DNA from 3 places in the Bradyrhizobium sp. BR2003 genome. Region 2 is predicted to be linked to each of the others. Evidence: predicted binding sites of a transcription regulator. Region 2 holds the regulator's gene; each other region holds the start of a gene.

Region 1 (2,266 bases), on a different contig from region 2:
GACATCCATCTTCCTGACATCGTCGAGCGAGAAGGTCTGGTCGAACAGCCGGAGCAGCGGGCCGATCGCGCAGGACGCGTTGTTGTCCTTGGCCTTCGACAGCAAGAGCGCCGAGCGCCCCTCGAAGTCGCGCAGATTGACGTCGTTGCCGAGCGCGGCGCCGACGATCTTGCCGGCGGCGGAGACGACAAGCACGACCTCCGGCTCCGGATTATTCCAGGTCGACTTCGGATGCAGCCCGGCATCCATGCCTGATCCGACCGAGGACAGTGTCGGCGCCTTGGTGAACACTTCGGCATCGGGACCGATGCCGACCTCGAGATACTGGCTCCAGGCATTCTGATCGATCAGCACCTGCTTCAGTTTCATCGCCTGCTCGGAGCCGGGCTTCAGCTTGGAGAGATCGTCGCCGACCAGGCGCACCACCTCCTTGCGGATCGCGTCCGCCGAGGACGGATTGCCGCGCGCCCGCTCCTCGATCACGCGCTCCAGCATCGAGATTGCGAAGGTGACGCCGGCGGCTTTCAGCACCTGGAGATCGACCGGCGCCAGCAGATGCGGCCTGGCCTTGTCGCGGCCGTCGGGCGGGGTGTTGGCGAGGATCGCCTCGAAATCGCCGATCCGCTCGCCGCGGGTGGCGCGCAGCGCGGCCGCGGGATCGCTTTCCTCACAGAGCGCGCTCACCGTCGGGAACCGCGCCGTGACGTCGAACACACCGTCTGCCCGTACCGCGACGACGGCCGGTCCGCCGGCCTGCGGCAGCCAGACCCGTCCGACCAGCGTGCCGGCGGTGCCGTCCTCCGGCAGGACGTCTTTTGGCGTGAGCGAAATCATCGGCACATCTCCCTTTTTGGTTTTGTCGACTTGTTAGCACAGTCCGCCCGGCGGCGTGAAACAGCGGTCATGGCATTGTCATAGAGGGGTAACATCGCCCGTCAATGCTGCCGTCCGATCCATCTAACATACTGAAAGACGGACCTTCATGACGACCTCCGCCCTCACCGACGAAGCCTCCCGGGATGAAGCCTTGCGCGATGAAGCCTTGCACGACGAAGCCTTGCGCGCCCGCATCCATCAGGAGATGGCCGACAGCCTCGACGAGGAACTCGAGCTCGAGCTCGACGACATGAGGCTCGACGAGCTCGAGCATGACGGCGCCGCCGGCAAGCCGTCGATCGACCGCAAGTTCTACTTCCGCGAATTGCTGCGGCTGCAGGGCGAGCTGGTCAAGCTGCAGGACTGGGTACAGCACGAGAAGAAGAAGGTCGTCGTGCTGTTCGAGGGCCGCGATTCCGCCGGCAAGGGCGGCGTGATCAAGCGCATCACCCAGCGGCTCAATCCGCGGGTCTGCCGGATCGCGGCCCTGCCGGCGCCGAACGAGCGCGAGCGCACGCAATGGTACTTCCAGCGCTATGTCTCGCATCTGCCGGCCGGCGGCGAGATCGTGCTGTTCGACCGCAGCTGGTACAACCGCGCCGGCGTCGAGAAGGTGATGGGGTTCTGCACCGACGAGCAGTATGAGGAATTCTTCAACTCGGTGCCGGAATTCGAGCGCATGCTGATCCGCTCCGGCACCATCCTCCTGAAATACTGGTTCTCGATCACCGACGAGGAGCAGGCGTTCCGCTTCTCGATGCGGATCCAGGATCCGCTGAAGCAGTGGAAGCTGAGCCCCATGGACGTCGAGGCGCGGACCCGCTGGGAGCTCTACACCAAGGCCAAGGAGACGATGCTGGAACGCACGCATCTGCAGGACTCGCCGTGGTGGATCGTCGATGCCGTCGACAAGAAGCGCGCCCGCCTCAACTGCATCTCTCATCTGCTCAGCCAGATCCCCTATCAGGCGGTCACCCATCAGCCGGTGGTGCTGCCGCCGCGGGTGCGCAACCCCGACTATCACCGCGGCCCGATCCCGCCGGAAATGTACGTGCCGGGACGGTATTGAGAGCCGCGATCTCTGATTCTCTCCCGCTCGCGGAACCGCTGAATGTCCCCACAACCTCGTCATGCCCGGGCTTGTCCCGGGCATGACGGTGCGCTGAGAGCTCAGTCCAAGGCGAGGTGAAGAAATAGCCACCCTATCGCCTACTATTGGCGCAGGCCGGCGGTATTGCTGGCGCCGGATACCGACGCTAGGCTTCCGCCGATCTGGTGCAAGGAGGCCCGCTTGACTCAATCCGACGACATCACAATTTCGGAAGATCGCCGCGACGCGCTGCGCTATGCGCTCGGGATCGGCAGCGGCGCGGCACTCGCGGCCGCGATG
Region 2 (2,266 bases):
CCTGGTCCGACGATCGCGTCGAGCAGCTAAAGAAGCTCTGGGAGTCCGGCCTGTCGGCCAGCCAGATCGCGGCGGAACTTGGCAATGTGACGCGAAACGCCGTGATCGGCAAAGTGCATCGGCTCGGCCTCTCCGGCCGCGCCAAGGCACCCTCGACGGCCGCGCCGCGGCAGCGCAAGGCCCGCCCTGCCCAGCACATGATGCGGGTGGCGCGGCCGGTGTCGCGCGGCAACACCGCGCTGGCGCACTCCTTCGAGGTCGAGATGGAGCCCGATCCGATCTCCTACGACAATGTGGTGCCGATGAGCCAGCGGCTGTCGCTGCTCGAGCTCAACGAGGCCACCTGTCACTGGCCGGTCGGCGATCCCTCGAGCCCGGAATTCTTCTTCTGCGGCGGCAAGGCGCTCGCCGGCCTGCCCTATTGCGCGCATCACTCGCGCGTCGCCTACCAGCCCGCCGCCGACCGCCGCCGGCCGTCGGCGAAACCGCAGATCAAGTGAGCACTCGGGAAACTACGGAAGACCTGAAAAACAAATCCCCGCGAAAGCGGGGATTTTTTTGTGGCTCGTAGCCCGGATGCATTACCCGCGTCGCCCCGGCGAAAGTCGGGACCCATACGCCGCGGCCGGCGCAATCGGCAAGCGGCCAGACGGCTTTCTAACAACACCCATTGGTGGTTATGGGTCCGGCTTTCGCCGGGACGACGCCATGTCACGGCTTGTGATGGCCACGCGCCCGTTACGGCTGCGGCTCGGCCTTGGCAAAGCGGTCGTCGAGCGCGTAGCCCGCGCCGCGCACGGTGCGGATCGGATCCTGCTCGCGGCCGGGATTGAGCAGCTTGCGCAGGCGGCCGATATGCACGTCGACGGTGCGCTCATCTATGTAGATGTCGCGGCCCCAGACGCTGTCGAGCAGCTGCTCGCGGCTGAACACGCGGCCGGGATGCTCGAGGAAGAATTCGAGCAGGCGATACTCGGTCGGCCCGAGATCGATCGGACGGCCCGAGCGCGCCACGCGGCGCTTCTCGCGGTCAAGCTCGATGTCGCCATAGGTCAGCACGGTCGCAAGCCGCTCCGGGCTCGCGCGGCGCAACAGGCCCTTCACCCGCGCCAGCAGTTCCGGCACCGAGAACGGCTTGACGATGTAATCGTCGGCGCCGGTAGCAAGCCCGCGCACGCGCTCGCTTTCCTCGCCGCGCGCGGTCAGCATGATGATCGGAAGCTGCTTGGTCTCGGGCCGCGCCCGCAGGCGGCGGCACAGCTCGATGCCGGACAGGCCCGGCAGCATCCAGTCGAGGACCACGAGGTCGGGAACGCGCTCCTTCAGCCTCGTGTCGGCATCGTCGCCGCGCCCCACCGTCTCGACATCGTAGCCTTCCGCATCGAGGTTGTAGCGCAACAGCGTCGTCAGCGCTTCCTCGTCTTCGACTACCAGAATGCGTGCGCTCATCGGTTTAAGTTCTTTCTCTGTGGTGATCCGTTGCCCAGACGCAAACCGAAACGCTTACTTCCTCGAGCATAGTCCCCGCGGAAACGATTTGTCGCGAGGATCATCCGTTTCGCTCTTGCCGGTTCCGCGCTTGCCGATCATGCCTCAGTTGCCCGGCACCGTGGTGGCAAAAGTGGTCATGTCCCCCTTCGGGCGCTTGTCGGTGATCTGCTGGCCCTCGATCATGTAGAACACGGTCTCGGCGATATTGGTGGCGTGATCGCCGATCCGCTCGATGTTCTTGGCGCAGAACATCAGATGGATGCAGAACGAGATGTTGCGCGGATCTTCCATCATGTAGGTGAGCAGTTCGCGGAACAGCGAGGTGCAGATCGCATCGACCTCCTCGTCGCCCTTCCAGACGTTCATCGCCGCCGGCAGGTCGTGCGCGGCGTAGGCGTCGAGCACCGACTTGACCTGCGACAGCACGAGGTCGGTCATGTGCTCGAGGCCGCGGATCAGCTTCAGCGGCTGGAAATCGCTCTCCAGCGCCGCGACGCGCTTGCCCATGTTCTTGGCGAGGTCGCCGATCCGCTCGAGGTCGGTCGCGACGCGCATCGCGCTGACGATCTCGCGCAGGTCGATCGCCATCGGCTGGCGGCGCGCGATCGTCAGCACCGCGCGCTCTTCGATGTTGCGCTGCAGATTGTCGATCTCGATGTCGGCGGCGACCACGCGCTTGCCGAGCGCGACGTCGCGACGGATCAGCGCGTCGACCGACTCGGTAATCATCCGCTCGACCAAGCCGCCCATCTCGGCGACCAGGCGGGTCAACTCC
Region 3 (2,266 bases), on a different contig from region 2:
GATCTCGAAGTCGGTGCCGATCTCGATCGCGCGCGGCGAGAACCGCGGCCGCGAGATCACCTACCACAACGTGGTGCGCAATCTCCTCAAGGTCGGTGACTGGAACGGTTCGTCCGGGAGCTGGACCGTGCCGCTGGAGAACATCACGCGTGACGGTGTCGATGCTGCGGCGGTGTACGTCCAGGACGGCAACCGCGAGAAGCCGGGCCCGATGCTCGGCGCTGCTTTCACCTCGCTTCACTAGCGTCTCGCTGCGGTCAAGCGCGATGCGCCGGCTTCCGCCCGTCGCGTCGTTGGACCGCACGCGTGTTGTCGTGCAGCCGCGCATGGCGACGAACGTGCATCCAGTGATTTGCCGAAAGGAAAGCGCCGGGGGCTTCCGCGCGTCCCGCTTGCGCAGGTCCCAAAAACAAAAAGGACCAACTTTCGTTGGCCCAGTGTTGGGATTTGACTCCCCTGCGAACAGGCCCGATCCCGACGGCCCCGGGGGGCTGGGGGCTGAGGAATCCGGAACCGAAAGGACCGGGCCAACGCAGGATTTCCTTTTCGCAGGGCAGCGGGGCGGGCGATGGGCGGAAGTGGGGCAGCAATATGATTCCGCTAACGTTCCCGTGACTCTGCTGTTTTCCGGACAATCCGCCGCGCGCGGCGGTGGTTAAGGCCCGGTTGCATTGCGATTGGCCCCTTGCGGGCCCCCTCGCTTAGCGCGATCATGTCACTCTCGTGACGATCCCGACGAGGGGCCTTCGGAACCCGATCGTCACCGAGGTGACAGGAGGCGCTCGATGAGTTTGATCTCGGAGGACACTGATCCGAGCGGGAGTCGTGCCGCGGCGCGCACCGCCGCCGCGACTCCTCAGCCCAACCGCGTGACTTTCAATCGACTTGAGCTCAACCGCATTCTCAATCTCTATGGCCGCATGGTCGCCGACGGCGAGTGGCGCGACTATGCGATCGACTTCCTGAAGGACCGTGCCGTGTTCTCGGTGTTCCGGCGCGCATCCGAAATGCCGATCTACCGGATCGAGAAGGATCCCCGGCTTGCGCGCAAGCAGGGCATGTACAGCGTGATTTCCGCGACCGGCCTGATCCTACGCCGCGGCCATGAACTCGAACGCGTGCTGTTCGTGATCGATCGCAAGCTGTCGCTGGTGTAAGCGCGTCAGGTTAGCCTGCTGTGCCCGAGTGGAGCGAAGCGAAATCCGGGCAAGCTGTACCTACCTGATGAAGACCGTCCCGGATGTCGCTTCGCTCATCCGGGCTACAAATGCCGAAGCCATGGATGAACTTGTCCCGGATTACGCTTGTGCTTCATCCGGGCTACGCCACATCATGCCTCGTCCAAAAGAAAAAGCCCCGGCACGATGGCCGGGGCTTGGATCGATTGGCTCGCTCGAGGCGCTTAGTCGCGCTGGCCGAGCAGCTGCAGGAGCAGCGTGAACAGGTTGATGAAGTTCAGGTAGAGCGACAGCGCACCCGTGATTGCCGCACGCTCTGCCATCACGCCACCCTGCGAGGCGTAGCCGTAGATGTAGTCGTTCTTCAGCCGCTGGGTGTCCCAGGCGGTGAGGCCCGCGAACACCAGCACGCCGACCACCGACACGATGAACTGCAGCGCCGAGCTCGCCAGGAACAGGTTGACCAGGCTCGCGATGATGATGCCGATCAGACCCATGAACAGGAACGAGCCCATGCCGCTCATGTCACGCTTGGTGGTGTAGCCGTAGAGGCTCAGCGCACCGAACGTCGCCGCGGTGATGAAGAACACGCGCACGATCGAAGTGTGCGTGTACACCAGGAAGATCGACGACAGCGACAGACCCATCAGCGCCGAGAACACCCAGAACAGGAGTTGGGCGGTCGCGGGCTGCAGGCGGTTGATGCCGGCCGAGATGACGAACACCATCGCCAGAGGGGCGAGGATGAACAGCCACTTCAGCGGGCTCACGAACATCGCATAGCCGAACTGCGTCAGATAGGCGTTGCCGAACTTGGCGACGGCGGCCGACTGGTCGGTGGTCACCGCGCCCATATAGACGCCGAGCGCGGCGAGGCCGGTAATGGCCAGGCCGATGCTCATGTAGTTGTAGATGCGCAGCATGTAGGCGCGCAGACCGGCGTCGACGGCCGCAGCGTCAATGCGCCCGGCGGCCCGGCCGAAAGGAGAAGCGTAATTGCGGTCTAGGTCCGACATGGTCGAATTCCCGTGGTTGGTCCCGGTGGAGCGCAAGGGATTTGCGGCGCCGGTCGTAAATCTATCTCAGAT

What was found. The regulator PhoB, encoded in region 2, activates phosphate uptake and scavenging genes when phosphate is short. The targets are predictions, from matches to a motif close to TGTCATNNANCTGTCAT.
Region 1: a site for PhoB is predicted at 900-916, ahead of ppk2 (polyphosphate kinase 2). Genes of this name have one in related genera too.
Region 3: a site for PhoB is predicted at 713-729, ahead of E2I15_RS31675 (DUF2794 domain-containing protein). Genes of this name have one in related genera too.

The regions. Positions count from the first base shown of each region.
Region 1 is NZ_SMYJ01000015.1:73,555-75,820, forward strand. It holds gene E2I15_RS10260 (fumarylacetoacetate hydrolase family protein) at 1-834, opposite strand, end outside; gene ppk2 (polyphosphate kinase 2) at 1,082-1,945, shown strand; gene E2I15_RS10270 (transporter substrate-binding domain-containing protein) at 2,168-2,266, shown strand, end outside.
Region 2 is NZ_SMYJ01000033.1:12,857-15,122, forward strand. It holds gene E2I15_RS28255 (GcrA family cell cycle regulator) at 1-500, shown strand, start outside; gene phoB (phosphate regulon transcriptional regulator PhoB) at 739-1,449, opposite strand; gene phoU (phosphate signaling complex protein PhoU) at 1,594-2,266, opposite strand, start outside.
Region 3 is NZ_SMYJ01000037.1:11,175-13,440, forward strand. It holds gene E2I15_RS31670 (DUF1223 domain-containing protein) at 1-244, shown strand, start outside; gene E2I15_RS31675 (DUF2794 domain-containing protein) at 786-1,157, shown strand; gene E2I15_RS31680 (Bax inhibitor-1/YccA family protein) at 1,403-2,194, opposite strand.